DNA from 2 places in the Sporosarcina sp. FSL K6-5500 genome. Region 1 is predicted to be linked to the other one. Evidence: riboswitches for the same ligand, from Rfam matches in the RefSeq annotation. Region 1 holds a riboswitch; the other holds the start of a gene.

What was found. A riboswitch is a leader RNA that binds a small molecule or an ion and turns the genes downstream of it on or off. The one in region 1 is predicted to bind S-adenosylmethionine.
Region 2: another riboswitch for S-adenosylmethionine. It lies ahead of metA (homoserine O-acetyltransferase MetA); the one in region 1 lies ahead of MKX62_RS07945 (methionine ABC transporter ATP-binding protein).

The regions. Positions count from the first base shown of each region.
Region 1 covers NZ_JBBOTP010000001.1:1,721,256-1,729,267, forward strand. Annotated here, with positions in the region: gene MKX62_RS07940 (methionine ABC transporter permease) at 1-331, opposite strand, end outside; gene MKX62_RS07945 (methionine ABC transporter ATP-binding protein) at 321-1,346, opposite strand; SAM riboswitch class I at 1,525-1,636, opposite strand; gene MKX62_RS07950 (sulfite exporter TauE/SafE family protein) at 1,802-2,509, shown strand; gene MKX62_RS07955 (NAD(P)-dependent oxidoreductase) at 2,541-3,158, shown strand; gene MKX62_RS07960 (DUF4358 domain-containing protein) at 3,459-4,019, shown strand; gene MKX62_RS07965 (MBOAT family O-acyltransferase) at 4,238-5,647, shown strand; gene MKX62_RS07970 (DHHW family protein) at 5,659-6,792, shown strand; gene MKX62_RS07975 (VOC family protein) at 6,961-7,332, opposite strand; gene MKX62_RS07980 (GNAT family N-acetyltransferase) at 7,412-8,012, shown strand, end outside.
Region 2 covers NZ_JBBOTP010000001.1:2,978,896-2,986,907, forward strand. Annotated here, with positions in the region: gene MKX62_RS14315 (DUF2785 domain-containing protein) at 1-51, shown strand, start outside; gene MKX62_RS14320 (SIMPL domain-containing protein) at 193-843, shown strand; gene MKX62_RS14325 (hypothetical protein) at 935-1,300, shown strand; gene MKX62_RS14330 (NUDIX hydrolase) at 1,330-2,085, shown strand; gene MKX62_RS14335 (protein phosphatase 2C domain-containing protein) at 2,082-2,879, shown strand; gene MKX62_RS14340 (SgcJ/EcaC family oxidoreductase) at 2,906-3,361, shown strand; gene MKX62_RS14345 (hypothetical protein) at 3,431-3,610, opposite strand; SAM riboswitch class I at 3,794-3,900, shown strand; gene metA (homoserine O-acetyltransferase MetA) at 3,998-4,906, shown strand; gene MKX62_RS14355 (hypothetical protein) at 5,749-6,507, shown strand; gene MKX62_RS14360 (PepSY domain-containing protein) at 6,688-6,945, shown strand; gene MKX62_RS14365 (phosphocarrier protein HPr) at 7,259-7,525, opposite strand; gene MKX62_RS14370 (DeoR/GlpR family DNA-binding transcription regulator) at 7,659-8,012, shown strand, end outside.

The sequences.
Region 1 (8,012 bases):
CAACTCGGGCAATGACGAATGTTGCAACAATTGTCATCGGAAAAATGGCTGCTGCGGTTCCGATTGTTGTCCCGACAACTAATCTTGTCAGTTGTGAAATGGCTACTAAGAAGATGATGAACGGAACAGGCCGAACGATGTTAATGACTATATTTAATATTTGAGAAACAAGTTTGTTTTCCAAAATGTTATTTTGCCTAGTGACAAATAATAGCAGGCCAATTGCAATTCCAAAAATGGAACCAAAAACGAGAGTGGCGATTACCATGATCAGTGTTTCGCCGGTTGCTTCTACAATCCGGGGCCAAAATGTAAGCCAATCAACGTTCATCTTGTAGGACCTCCTCTATGTCTACAATTAATTCAAGTTCTTTTAATACATGGCTTACAGCATCCGTTTCTCCTTCAAATGAAACAAGTAGATTGCCAAAAAATCGTTCCTGTAATTCTCGAACTGAACCGTAAACGATGTTGAAATCAACATCATGTTTACGTGTAACTTTTGAAAGAACAGGATCACTTGCAATATCTCCTTTGAAAATAACTCGATATAACTTGGTACCACCTTTTGATTGCCACTCATTAATCAATTTTTCTGAAGGTAGATCCTGCTGCACGGATTGGATGAATCGTTGTGTTGTCGAATGTTGAGGATCAGTAAATGTTTCAAAAACATCACCTGTTTCGATTACTTCTCCATTTTCCATGACCGCTACTTTGTCGCAAATTGTTTGAATAACATGCATTTCATGTGTGATAAGGAGGATTGTAATACCCAAATCCTTATTCACCTTTTTCAACAACCGCAGTATATCGGCGGTCGTATCAGGATCTAGTGCAGATGTGGCTTCATCACAGATTAGGATGTCTGGTGAAGTGGCGAGTGCTCTGGCTATACCTACGCGTTGCTTTTGCCCTCCTGATAGTTGGTCCGGATAATCTTTAGCTTTATCGGCCAGGCCAACGAAGTCCAATAATTCCTCGACGCGTTCCGCAATTGCTTTTTTTTGCATTCCGCCAAGTTTCAAAGGATACGCGATGTTTCCTGCAACTGTCCGTGAGTTCAGCAAGTTGAAGTTCTGAAAAATCATGCCGATGTTGCGACGTTGCGTCCGTAAATCTTTTGAGGATAATGTACTGACGTCGATGTCTCGAATGAAAACAGAGCCTGAAGTCGGGCGTTCAAGCATATTTACTAACCGTAGCAATGTGCTTTTTCCAGCGCCGCTAAAACCGATGATGCCGAAAATTTCACCTTTTTCAACGAAAAGAGAAACATCTTTTACCGCATGTACCTCACGCTTCCCAAGGGCGAACGTCTTGGATGCATTTTTAAATTCAATCATGTATTGACCCCCTAAGTACTTCGTTAATTCTGTGCGGACAACGGATGCAACTAGCAAAATGACTTGTGACCCCGAGCATCTGGCCGCTGAAGCTAGATAGTTGTAAGAACGAAAAAAATCCCTCTTTTTCTTAAAATAGATAAGAAAAAGAAGGATTCTAATAAAAGAAGCCATCTCGTTCTCATCTTCCAAACGCATACGCGTCTGTAGGAGTTGGCACAGTGTTCATTGGTCATGAACCTGTTGCCGAGATGTCATAGGGCCTGTCCCTCGATCTCTCTGGATAAGAAAGTGATGTAGTGCTATTCGATTGTTGCAAGAATTGAATCTAACTCTAGTGTGCAAATTAGGTAAAGTCAATGAATTTACTAAAGTAAAATAATTCAGATTACTAATAGTCGTAAACAATTTCAGAATTCTGATACACTTAAAGTGATAGAGAAAGCGGTGTGAGAATGACAATTTTTATATTTATTAGCATTATACTTTTTGCGTCCATTTTACAGACAAGTACAGGATTTGGTTTTTCGATCATGGCGACACCTTTTCTACTCATGATTTTCAATCCGATGGAGGCCATTCAGATTAACCTAGTTTTGTCGCTTGTTATTTCGAGCGCACTTATTGCTAAAATACGTAAAGATGTGGATACAGACCTATTAAAAAAGTTGATAATCGGGAGCTTATCTGGACTGCCAATTGGTATCATTTTGTTCATTTCGGCGGATATCAACAAATTGAAAACGGGCATAGGCATTGTTCTTCTTTTGCTAACACTGCTGCTTGTCCTGAACCTTCGAATTAAGAGAACTAAACGTGGGGACCTTGTTGTTGGCGGATTATCCGGTACATTGACGACAGGAATTGGCATGCCAGGTCCGCCGCTTTTGCTCTACTTTGCAGGAACGGCTATGCAAAAAGAAACATTACGTGCAACGACACTCGCGTTTTATTTATTCATCTATTCCGTTAGTCTACTCATTCAAGTGCTTTTTGTTGGTACAAATAAAGGTATCTGGACCTCAATCGGAATGGCACTGCCGCTAGTATTTGCTGGATTGTATCTAGGACAACTACTATTCCGTCATATCAGTCAAAAGACCTTTCGGATCTTCACATATGGTATTTTACTATTTACGGGCGTTTATTTATTAATAAAATGAGAAAGTAATTTATAGAATGGAGATGTTTCTTATGAAAATCGCATTGTTTGGGGCAACAGGGCGCGTAGGTGGGGAAGTCCTAAATTTAGCATTAGCAGAAGGGCATGAAGTGACGGTACTTGTCCGTTCACCTGAGAAATTGGCGCCACATGATAGGTTGACGATTATCCAAGGTGATGTCCGTGATGTTGCAGCAGTTTCGACTGCCGTTGCTGGAATGGACGTTGTATTCAGTTCGCTAGGTACAGACCAAACAACAACGTTGACTGAGGCAGTTCCTCATATGATAAGAGCGATGGAGGATACAGGAATTAATCGGCTAGTCACAATTGGGACAGCAGGCATCTTGCAAAGTAAGATTGATCCCGAAAAACTGCGTTATGAAGCTGGAGATACAAATCGTCGACTAACTTTTGCAGCGGAGGAGCACCATAAAGTGTATGACAGGCTGCGTCAATCGAGGCTTGAATGGACAATTGTCTGTCCTACTTATTTGCCGGATGGTGTTGCGGTGGGTGACTACAGAACTGAGCGCGATTTGTTGCCAGAGGAAGGTAAACAAATATCCGTTGGTGACACAGCTGCTTTTGCTTACGGCGAACTACTGCAAGGCGATAATATCGGGTTTCGTGTAGGAATTTCATATTAGTAAACAGAGTAGTACTGTCGTTGACAGTGCTATTTTTGTACGGAAAAGCATCACTCTTTTATGGAGTGATGCTTTTTATTTGGAAAATAAAAAGTTACTTTGCTGGCCACCATAGTAACAATGTTTCATGTGAAACACTGCGTTGTTAACCCCATAGTAACGGGCAGAACCCCCATCCCGATTGAATTTTCACTTTATAAAGGAATTCCAAAAAATGCCTGAAACGAAAATAAAGATCATCCGTCAAATCAGTTAGCAGCCAAAGTAACTGCTAGTTGAAAGGTTGGGGAGGAATTTTTTATGAAAAAAAAGTTTGGAATGCTTATATGTGCAATGGTTATCTTTACGATGGTGGGTTGTTCGGGATCAGGATTAAATGACAGTATAAAGGACGAAGTTTCCGTCAAAGACATAATGGAAAGTATTAAGGGGCAAGTTGTACAAGATATAAAAGATGCAGGATTCGACGATGGACAAACTGATGAGGAAATTCTTCAAAATTATGTGGAGACGAATTTAGTAAATGCTAAAACAGACGATTCAATGACACAAATATTTATGGAGCGAACAGAACTTGATAAAGAGTTACTAGCAGAAGGTTTGATGTTCAACTCTATGTTTAATATCAACTCGGATGAAATAATTGTCTTGAAAGCGAAGAATGAGAAGGACGCAGAATCATTGAAAGCCTCGTTGCAAAAAGAATTAGATGCACAAATACAAACATGGGAACAATATCTTCCTGATCAATATGAAAAAGTGAAAAACAATGTGTTAAAAACGACAGGTGATTTTGTTCTATACGTTACGTATGGCAATGTAGATGCAGTAGAGCAGATTTTTGATGAAAAAGTAAAGTGAATTCTAAAGTTGCTTATTTCGCGACTTTAGAAGCCTCTAGCGGATGTCACGGATTTTGAAGGAATCTAAGTTTGCCGCGTCCTGCGTCAATGTTTGCATGCCTGTATCCTGCAGGCACATGCTCAATTCAAGATTCGGACTAAAACACACGCCGAGGCGTATTTGAAGGGCGCTGAATAAGCGTCTTTCTACATAGCAAAAGCTAGGAGAGTGATTGTGTGGTATTCAGTAGCTTATTATTTCTATTTTTCTTTTTACCAACTACATTACTCCTTTATTTTTGCGGTTCTAGAAAGATGAAAAATGGCATTCTCCTTATCGTTAGTCTTATCTTTTATGCATGGGGAGAACCTGTTTATATATTTTTAATGATTTTTTCGGCTATTACAGATTATTTTCACGGGTTATTTATTCAAAAATACAGGTTAACTGCGCCGCTTAAAGCGAAGCTCGGATTACTTTCATCTATTGTTATTAATCTAAGTTTATTGTCTTTTTTCAAATATGCAGACTTCCTAATTGAAAACATCAATAATTTATTCGGCATGAATGTAAATGCCTTGGACCTTCCATTACCGATTGGCTTATCTTTTTACACATTTCAAACGATGTCGTATGCAATCGACGTGTATCGTGGACGGGTGAAAGCACAACAAAATCCGTTGACGCTTGCGCTATATGTTTGTTTGTTTCCGCAGCTTATTGCAGGACCTATCGTACGATACGAAATTATTGAACATGAACTTAAAAACAGACGTGTTACGCTTAATCAATTTTCAGAAGGTGTGAAGATTTTTCTTATCGGGCTTGGTAAGAAGGTGTTGCTCGCCAATAACATAGGATTTTTATGGAGTGAAATTCAGCAGCAAAGTCCTGCTGAATTGTCGGTATTGTCGGCTTGGATGGGGATTGCAGCATTTGGTTTGCAACTGTATTTCGATTTTAGCGGTTATTCTGATATGGCCATTGGCCTCGGAAAAATGTTCGGTTTTAATTTTCCGCAAAACTTCAATTATCCGTTTGTTTCCCGCAGTATCTCTGATTTTTGGCGAAGGTGGCATATGACGCTTGGCGGTTGGTTCCGGGACTATGTGTATATACCACTAGGCGGGAGTAGAAAAGGTAAATACAGGCTCTATCTAAATTTATTCATCGTTTGGGGTCTGACCGGATTATGGCATGGGGCTGCATGGAATTTCGTGGCTTGGGGTCTTTACTTTGGTGTATTGATTGCGATTGAAAAGGCAGGGTTACTGGTGCTACTCGAAAAAATGCACCCGATTTTCCAACACATTTACGCGTTTGTTATCATCATGATTAGTTGGGTACTATTCGTTTTTGAAGACCTCTCCATGAGTTTTACCTATTTGGAAATTATGTTTGGGTTTTCGGGACAAGCATTGGTAAATGAGCGATTCATGTACGATGCGTATACAAATGCTATTCTCTTTCTGTTAGCTTTTATTGGCTCGGTTCCAATTTTGAAAACGTTGAGGAATAAAATGACACGTTGGCATAAAGTGATTGACGAAATTTTAATTCCTGTATTTTGTTTACTTATTCTCGTCTTGTCGACCGCTTACTTAGCGGATGATTCATATAACCCATTTCTTTATTTTCGCTTCTAGGAGGTGACACATTGTCTGTTCATAAAAAGTGTTTTGTAGGTGTATTTTTGGTATTCATTTTTGGAATAGGGTTATTCAATGTGGTAGCTAGCGACCGTGCTTTCTCTGAGAGAGAAAACCGTCCATTAGCTCAAATGCCTGAATGGACTTTGCCAAATTTTTATTCTGGAAAGTTAACGGCGCGTTATGAAACGTATATGTCTGATCAGTTTATTTGGAAAGACGGTTGGGTGAGGCTGAAGGCGATGTCGGAAAGGGCTTCATTGAAAAAAGAAAATAACGGGGTTTTCTTTGGCAAAGATGGATTCCTTATTGAACCATTTGAAAAACCTGGCGAACAGTTTGATAAAAACATTGAGTATGTGAAAAGGTTTGCTGCAAATGCAAAAGGTATTCAGTCGTATGTATTACTTGCACCAACTTCGATAGCGCTATATGAGGATAAACTGCCCCTTTTTGCTCAAACTTCCAGCGAAAGAGAAGCATTTGAAACCGCGAAAGAAAAGTTGGATTCCATAATGGAGGTAATTGATGTATACGATGCGCTCAAATCGCAAAGTAACGATCAAATCTATTTTAAAACAGATCACCATTGGACGATGCGGGGGGCATATCTAGCTTACAGAGATTCAGCAAGAGCGTTGGGGATAAAGCCATATGAAGAAGACGACTTTCGTATTAAAACGGTAGCTGAAAATTTTTTCGGAACACTCCATTCCAAGACGAATGCGATCGGTGTTGAGCCGGACAAGATTGAAGTTTATTTGCCAAAGTTTGAAACTACTCAAACAGTGACCTATGAAGACGGACGACAATCTGAATCATTATACGAATGGGATTATCTTGAGAAAAAGGATAAGTATTCGCTATTCTTGGATGGTAATCATACACTTGTAAAAATTAAAACAGGGGTCGGAAATGGCCGTAAGTTGGCGATTGTTAAAGATTCCTATGCTCATGCATTTATCCCCTTTTTAGCGAATCACTTTGAGGAAATACATGTACTAGATCTTCGATATTATCATTCGGATGTCCTTATGTATTTGAATGATCAAAACATCTCTGAAGTATTATTTTTATACAATGTTGCTAATTTTACAAAGGACCCAAATATGATTTGGTTGTCGCAAAGTACATTGAAATAAAATTTTAGTACGAATGGGATCGTTGGTTAATGCGAAGATGCCGTAGAACGAGCGATGCTTTATTAGTGAATTACGCTTGATGACAAGAAAAGGAGTTGCTTTACTCATAATGAGTGAAGCAACTCTTTTTTTAACATGAATAAGTGAGTAGTATATTTCATTAAATAGTTATACGGCTACTTCACTCATCAGCGCATGCGTATTCCCCTCGGTATCATTGAAAAACACCATCCACGTTTCTGTGGAGTCCATTTTTGCGACGACATGCGGTTTATCGATAAATGAAACTCCTTTTTCTTTCATCTGACTATAGCTTGCTGTGATGTCATCTACTTGGAAATAAAGGACGGAACTTGCGTTTGTGAATTGTTCCTTTTCGGGAAGACTAAGCATAAGGCGGATACCGTCGCAGTCGAAGAAAGCCATTGTGTCAGTGTTGAATAAAAGCGGTAGTTCAAGTAAATCTTTATAAAATAAAATAGCTCGATTAATATCTTTTGCAGGAATCCCAATTTGGCCGATACTTTTTAAACTTGTCACAAAAGTAATCCCCTATTCAGTAATCTTTTCATTTAGTATAGCATACCAGTTTTATCCAACGAAGCGGAGGGACAAGAAGATGGATATTCTTTATAGTGGTTTGTTAAAAGATAATCATCCGTTTTATATTCGACGACTGTACCTGAAAGACCTTCATGAAATTATACATGTACAGAATGAGGTGGTTTATGTACTTGATAATCCAAGTTCGTTATCTTCATTATCCCAAAAAGAGTACGAATATATTTTGGCTGACGGCGGTAAGATGGTAGGGGTGTTTGCAGATGAACGGCTCGTCGCATTCCGTGCATTACTTGTCCCTGGAGCAGATGAAGAGCATCTCGGTTCAGACGTTGGGCTTGATTCGACGGAATTTGAGTCTGTTATTTATCAGGAGATATCGACTGTTTCGCCACGCTATCGTGGCTACCGTCTGCAAAAGATTATGGCAGACGTCTTAATGGAGCAGTTGAAAGTGGCAGACTATAAGTACGTTTGCGCAACGGTTGCTCCGTTTAACATCGCAAGTCTCAAGGACAAGTTTTCACAGCAGATGGAAATTGCCGCGCTGAAAAAGAAATATGACGGGGTGTTGCGTTACGTTTTTGTGAAACATCTTCATAAAGAGGGGGACGAATGGGAAGTGGAGCAATTCATTCCGATGCAAGATACAAAAGCTC
Region 2 (8,012 bases), 1.3 Mb from region 1:
AGCGACGTTTTTAAAGTACTCGAAAAGTGGATGTGGATGTATCTAAATTAGTCAAATAGTCTTCAGATACTGCAGTGGTACTCGAGTAATCTGTCGTCCAGTTTTACGTTAAATGCTAATGTAAATATCTTTTCGAGACAATCAGCATACTATCTAAGGTAGCGTAATGATGCTCAGGAAAGGTGGAGACATATGTATTATCCTTATGCCCAACAAATGACCTGCCGACAACCACGGGTTATGACTGTTACAGGAATTGGGAGTCTTAAACTAACACCGGATATTGCTCAAATCCAGTTGGAAGTCAGTACTGAAAACAAACAATTGAACCATGCACAAAAGGAAAATGCTTATGAGATGAATCAAGTCATCGATTCGTTATTGAAATTGGGGATCGACAGGGAGAATATACAAACGGTTTCGTACACTATAGTTCCCCAATACAACTATATCGAAGGCGAACAAGTATTTAGAGGATACGAAGTTACGAATGCGATTACAGTAAAAATTACAGATATTGATCAAGTTGGAAATGTAATAGACGTGGCTGTCCAAAACGGAGCGAACAGGATATCAAATATCCAGTTCAAGGTTGAAAATGAACAATTGGACTATCAAAAAGCATTGAGCCTTGCACTTAAAAATGCATTAGCCAAGGCGCAAACAATTGCTGAGACAATGCAACTGCAACTTGATCCACATCCAATTAAAATTGTTGAAGAATTAAGAGCAGAACCCATCGCATATCGAACATTTGCTGCGAGAGAAATGACTAGCTCCACACCGATTGAACAGGGGCAGATTTCGATTAACGCTATGGTTAAAGTGCAATTTCGGTATTGAAATATCAGCGTAAAATAGATGGATACTATTTTACGTTGAAAAAACGACAGCTAACCTAATCACAACTAAAAATTAAGGGAGTGGGGAAAACATGGGAATTAAAAAATCTTCTAATTACCTATCACCTATTGCGCGGATATTTGACAAGTTTTCACGGCAACAAGACGTATCGTTGATTTATGGTGAACCGATTAATTTTGAAAACAGAAAAGTCCTTCCGGTAGCAAAGATTAATTATATTGTTGGCGGGGGAGGCGGCTATTCTAGTGAAACAGGAAACTCTTTAGGTGCCCAAGGAGAAGGGGGCGGGGGACATATCTCCGTCAGACCTTTGGGTGTTTACGAGATAGATGCGGAGAAGGTGAAGTTTAAACCAATCATTGACCTCAAATTTACTTTAACACTAGTTGCTGTTTTTACACTTGGCCTAGTTTGGTTATTGAAAAGGGCTCGCTGAAAATTAATTTGTACGGGGGGAATAATTGAATGTTGTATCGCAGAAAAACGTACACGGTTGAACCAGCGATGTACGAAACGTTTACCCACTTTTTCCATACCTTTTTGCTTCCGAATCAGCTGACGCATGGAGCGCAGCTGGTTGGACGGTGGGTCAATGAAGAACAGACGGAGATAATGGCAATGTGGGCATACGATAATAGGGCTCATTATGAGACAGTGGACGCTAGCATTCGAGCATCGGAAATGCATGCTGAAGCGCAAAATTATCGGAAATCATTAGCTCCATTGTTTATCTCTTCAAATGAAGATTTTTTCACTTCAACGGGAAATTACGGGCAATCCCCACAAATCGTAGCTGTTAGTGGTTACATTGTAAATGAGGAAGGACATGTATTACTTGTACGGAACAATCACCGAAATGATACATATGAAATGCCGGGTGGGCGACTTGAACTTGGCGAATCCTTGAAAGAGGCGGTTAAACGGGAAGTACTAGAAGAAACAGGTATCCACGCAGAAATTGGTGATATGACGGGTGTTTATCAAAATATCACGTCAGGCGTTATCTGTATGGTTTTTCGTGGGAGAGCGGTGTCGGGTGTACCAGCTGCGCAGCCTCCTGAAACGATTGATGTACAATTCGTTGACTTTGATATAGCAGAAGTAGGAGACTGGGTTAAACGCCCACAATTCGCTTCTAGGGTGGATGATGCTCGAAATAGCGATACGATTGCTTATGAAAGTTATGAAGTGAGACCGTATAGATTGATTGAGCGCTCATGAATAATCTCACTTGGGTTGGAAGTGAAAAGGACTTTGTCGATGAACGAGATGTACGATGGATTAATCGTGTAGCGGTTGGTCGATTTGGAGGTAATTCTTCAGCGGGACAAACCAAGAATGAAGATGGCTGCGTTATTTGGCAAAATGAGGATTGGGAATTAGCGGCTATTTTGGATGCACATAAAAGTGCTGAAAGTGCGGAACTTGTTGTACAAACACTCGGGCAGCATAAAGAAAAATTGGTGGAGATTTTAGATATGAAGGGTCCTCCACGATTTAAACGTTTGGAAATGAAGTTACTTGAAATTTTTCAATCTGAACAATTTTTGAATGAATGCAGATGTGCCATGGGAGAAACGGCTTGTCTTATCGTTGTCAGGAAAGCTAATTACGTTTGGTGGTTTTCGGTTGGAGATTGTTTAGTATATCTGTTCCATTCGGAATTAATTGCCCTAAATCAGTTTCAACTTAACCAAAGGCAATTCTTTGAATGGATTGGTCAAGTGAATACGTTTGAGCAAGCAGTACCATGCTACACGTCAGGGACAAGGGAAATGAGAAAAGGGAACAATCTTATTTTTTTGACGACTGATGGTTTAGTGGAATGCCCGGGGGAACCTTTTTTGGATCCGTCAGATCTCGTTGCCGTGCTGAATGAAAAAGAACTTGATAAAGGGATTTCGCAGTTATTGATGGAAATCGAAAGACAAAATGTACGAGACAGTACGACAATTATCGCATGGAATGTGGAAGTAGAAAAGGAAGGTAGCATCCCGAGCGATTATCTCGGATGAAGGAAAAATGACGGGAGGAATTAGATATGGAAGCATCTGAATTAATTGAAATCAAAACCCTTTATTATAACTTAATTCTTGCATGGAATAATCGCGATGCTAAGAGCATGGCTGATCAATTTACAGAGCAAGGCGAATTGATTGGATTTGACGGAAGTCAAGAAATTGGGCGAAATACTATTTTTGCACATTTAGAACCGATATTTGTAGATCATCCAACACCTCCATTTATCAATGTCGTTAAAGATGTGTACTTTCTGAGTGCTGAAGTTGCGATGTTGCGTGCAATCGTCGGGATGATACCTCCGGGCGGAACAGAACTTGACCCAAATTTGAATGCTCATCAAACACTGATTGCAGTAAAAGAAAAGGATGGATGGAAAATAAAACTTTTCCAAAATACACCGGCCCAATTTCACGGAAGATCTGACTTGGTCGAGCGGATGACCAAAGAATTGAAGCAAGTATCTGATGTAGGCTGAAAAAAGTGCCCCGCACCAAGATAATACCAGTGCGGGGAGTGTTTTAGTTACTGTTCATGACAAAGGTAATCATTTTCTCTTCTTTTCATTTGAGTTCATTCGTTCGCGTTTTGGTTTCAGGGAACGGAGTTCAGCAAACTCGCGGGCTATTTCTTCATTCATGTCGCCCGGTTTTATTTTTTGGTTTTTCGGCGTTTGTGGTAAAGACCGTGCATTATTTCCGCCAGTTTTATTGTCATCTCTTCCCATAGTAACAACTCCTTTCATTTTTTCAGTGCCACGTTAATATGGCTTTCTAAAGAAATATTATTCAGCAGTTTTCATGCTGAATTAATGTGGAAATTAAAATAAAAATGTTTCTTTTGATTATTATCGTCAAAAAAGACGGTTTACAATAGTAGTTTTAATAGTATAATAGTAAATAATTGAATATTCTTATCAAGAGAAGCTGAGGGATATGGCCCTGTGAAGCTTCAGCAACCTCTGACTTAGTCAGGAAGGTGCTACCTCCAACAAGATTTTTTCTTGAGAGATAAGAACAGAGTGCCCAAATTAAACCCTCTTGTCTTATAGAAAAGAGGGTTTTTTATATTGAATCATTTGATTCAAACCAAAGTGAAAAGGGAGAGACGACACATGCCGATCAATGTACCGAAACAATTACCAGCAGGAGAACTATTGAAGAAGGAAAAAATATTTGTGATGGATGAAGAACGCGCAACGTCCCAAGATATACGGCCTATGAACATCGCCATTTTAAACTTAATGCCTGAAAAAGAAAGAACAGAGTTGCAGCTGCTACGTCTATTAGGGAATACACCGCTACAAGTAAATGTTACATTTTTGAACACAGCAACTCATGATTCTAAAAACGTTAGTAAAACGCATTTAAACGCATTTTATACAACATTTGAACATGTGAAACATCGTCGTTTCGATGGACTGATTATTACGGGTGCCCCGATTGAGCATTTAGAATTTGAAGACGTTAATTACTGGAAAGAAATAACGGAGATTATGGAATGGTCAAAAGAAAATGTAACCTCTGTTTTACATATTTGTTGGGGTGCCCAAGCAGCACTCTATCACCATTATGGAATCGGGAAATTTGAATTGCCGAAAAAATGCTCAGGCGTTTTTACGCATCGACTATCCGACCCAACGATTAATCTTGCACGTGGTTTTAATGACGAATTTAAAGCACCGCATTCACGTTATACATCCGTTTCAACTGAGGAAATAAAAAATGATCCCCGTCTACACTTGCTTGCTAAATCAGAGGATGCAGGGGCATTCATCGTCATTTCTAAAGATAATAAACATATTATGATCACAGGTCATTTGGAATACGATGCGGATACGTTGGCGGAGGAATATGCACGTGATTTGCAAAAAGGAGTCGGTATTGATATCCCGGAAAATTATTTTCCGAATGATGATCCAAGCAAAGAGCCGTTGAATACATGGCGTTCCCATACGCATCTACTCTTCTCCAACTGGCTAAATTATTATGTGTATCAAGAAACACCTTATGAATGGGAATAACTAGTTAATGACAAATGTATCAATTAAACCACGTCTGTAGATTAACCATTTATTTGCATAAAATACTGGTGAGTAGGGCTTGATGACCTTCATTTTCACTGCATTATTTTCGGCCCGCTTTCGACTAACTATTCATGACAGATTTACTGAGGGGTCCGAGTGTGGCTAGAAGTGACTCCGTCACTTCTAGCCACACTCTTTTTAGTAATACTATTGCGAATAGTTGCCTGTCGCGTTCCTACACTATTCAAGTGGAAAATGCAGTTGTTTTGGAAGAATAGAATAGATGACATTCTATGAAGGGTGTAAGTGCCCGAAGATGCAATTTCGGGCACTCTTGGACGATGTACAATGCGATCCTTTCTTACTTTTAGCAAAGATTATACATCTAATCATGTGATACCTTATAGCAAGTGCCACTTCTTTACTAAAAAAAGAAAAAACCATATAGAAAGCTTCAGCCGCCAAAATTGCATCTTTGGCGGCTTTTCTCCGACTTGGATGTCAGCTATTCTTTCATCAAAAAAAGCATAAGCACTACAAGTACTTTTGCATCCAGACATCCCGCTAATTGAATAGAAGTCATTCAATCCGAAGCAATCCAAAAATGCAACTATACAAGTAGCGCCCGGAAGGTAATTATGTTATTCACTGGTTAGTTTTGGTTAATCAACAGGTCTGCAATTAACCAAACCAGAAAATGACTGCTTACTATTTTGCAAAAAACTCTAGATTCCTGGCGTATAGGTGCTTTTTTAAAGAAAGTGGTTACTCATCAGACGTGACTCAATGACCCTTTTGTCGTGAATTGCATAAGCTAATACGACGAGGGGGTAAGTGAGATGGGGTTGTTTATTAACAAAAATGGGCACCCGGATGTTTTTAAAAATAATGCAGACATTTTAGGGAGGAACCAAGAACACTATAAAATAGATCCGATAGCGGAATGGATGAAGGAACATAGGGAAGCGTCTCATTCGGTTGGTGAACAGTTCAATATCATGGAAACCTTACTAAAGCAACAGAAAAACACACAATCCAATCAATTGAAATCAATCCATAATCGTTTGAATGAAATCAAGGAAAGTGATTTCCGACATGAAAAGTTTGGAAAAGATGTTATGAAGTCGTTAAAAAAAGTAGAAACTAAAAACGAAATGTTACAACGTACGTTGATACATGAGCGAATAATGAATCGAGAATTCATCGGGAAAGTGAATGAGGTCAGCCAGTCAAATGAAGAAATTGTCAATAGTATAGAAATGCTGACTTCTGCAAATGAGGAAATTGTAGTCAAAATGAATGAACAATTAGATTATCAAAAGCTGTTGTCAGAGCAACTATTGAAACAAGAAGATATACAAAAAGACGTGATCAGCAGGCTGGACAACCAAGAAGGATTGCTAGGGAAAGTGATAAGGCAACTGGATTATCTACGCTCAGTCCTATACGAGCGAACCAACTTTTTATCAGAGAAAATAGAAGGTAGTTACAGCATGACGTCTTCGTATCTATCCAAATTATTGACCAGATCGGATCCAGTTTCGGCACGTTTTATGTTGAGCCAAAAGCAGGAAGAAAAAGAGGAGAACGTTGATTGAAAGGTATGGCTATTTAATGATGGAAAACATCATTACAATTAAGCAAGCCTCAAGTGCAAATCATATACCTAGGAACTGCTTAATTGTCTTTTCAGTTATGGGCTTAGGGATTCAGCACATATTAGCCATCCTTGAATAGAATGTTAAGGACAACGGGATAATCGAATTGGAGGAGATTGGGTGACGAATCAGAATCGACAAAATCAAAACCAACATTGGCATGAACATTATCAGAACCCACAATACCGGAGGATTACAATAAATCAGGCGATGGCCATTGCATTAGAGCGGGTTCCAGGCCAGGTCGTAAAAGCGGAATTAGATTACGACGATGGAATGCTGGTATATGAAATTGACGTAAGAACGGCAGAAGGTCATAAGTATGAAGTTAAAATTGATGCGAATACAGGTGCAGTCCTCAGAGTGAAACTAGATTAATGAAACTATATGTGAACAGCCACGAATGGTAACTGATACCATCCGTGGCTGTTCTTTTTTTGATGTTTAGGAAATTATGAAATCTCGTACTGTGGATAAGTTGTAACTTAGTGATTTTACGTCTAGACTCCAGCGCCTAGCCCCTGGAGACGTGGGTCATGCAGCTATTGAAAAGGATATCGCGATCCTAAGGTTGCCTTCCTCTGTCGCTTCTAACCTATAGGTCCACCGGGAGGGATTGAACGGGCGATTGCGCTTATGTTCATGAAATTGATTAGAGATCTTTTGCTACTATCACAACTCGAGATTGTTATTACTTTCCAAGGCCTTCGGATTCCATAATTGCATCGACTTTTGCAATGGCATCCGCTTCATCTTCACCATCCGCCGCAATTGTAATGGTAGTGCCTGAAGCTACTCCAAGTGACATAACACCTAAAATGGATTTCAGATTTACTTTTTTACCGACGTATTCCAGTGTAATATCCGATTTGAAAGAACTGACCGCACTAACGAGAGCGGATGTTGGACGGGCATGTAAACCAGCAGTACCTAAAATGGTGTATTGTTTTTCTATCAATGTGTATTCCTCCTAATTGTTAGTATCAATTACTGTATTATAAAAGTTGGTGACTGACTGTGGAAGATTATGATTGATTATGAAAGGGATTTCAAGTAATATGAGTTTACAGCTAATTAGAGGTGGTGTTCATATGTTGACAAATGAACGATATGAATTGATTTTGAATTTATTGACTGAGAAAAAGACAGTTAAAATTCAAGAGTTAGTCGATGCGACATCCGCGTCAGAGTCAACAATTCGCAGGGATTTGAACGATCTCGAAGACTTAAATAAATTGGATCGTATCCATGGAGGCGCTACAATAAGCGAGCGAATCACAAAAGAACTTAGTATTTCGGATAAAGCATCCAAAAACCTTCAAGAGAAGATTCAGCTTGCTACTTATGCCGCTTCTTTTGTCCAAGATGGGGATTGTATTTTTCTTGATGCAGGGACTACCACTTTGCAGATGATTCCTTATTTAAAGAATAAAAAAGTGACCGTT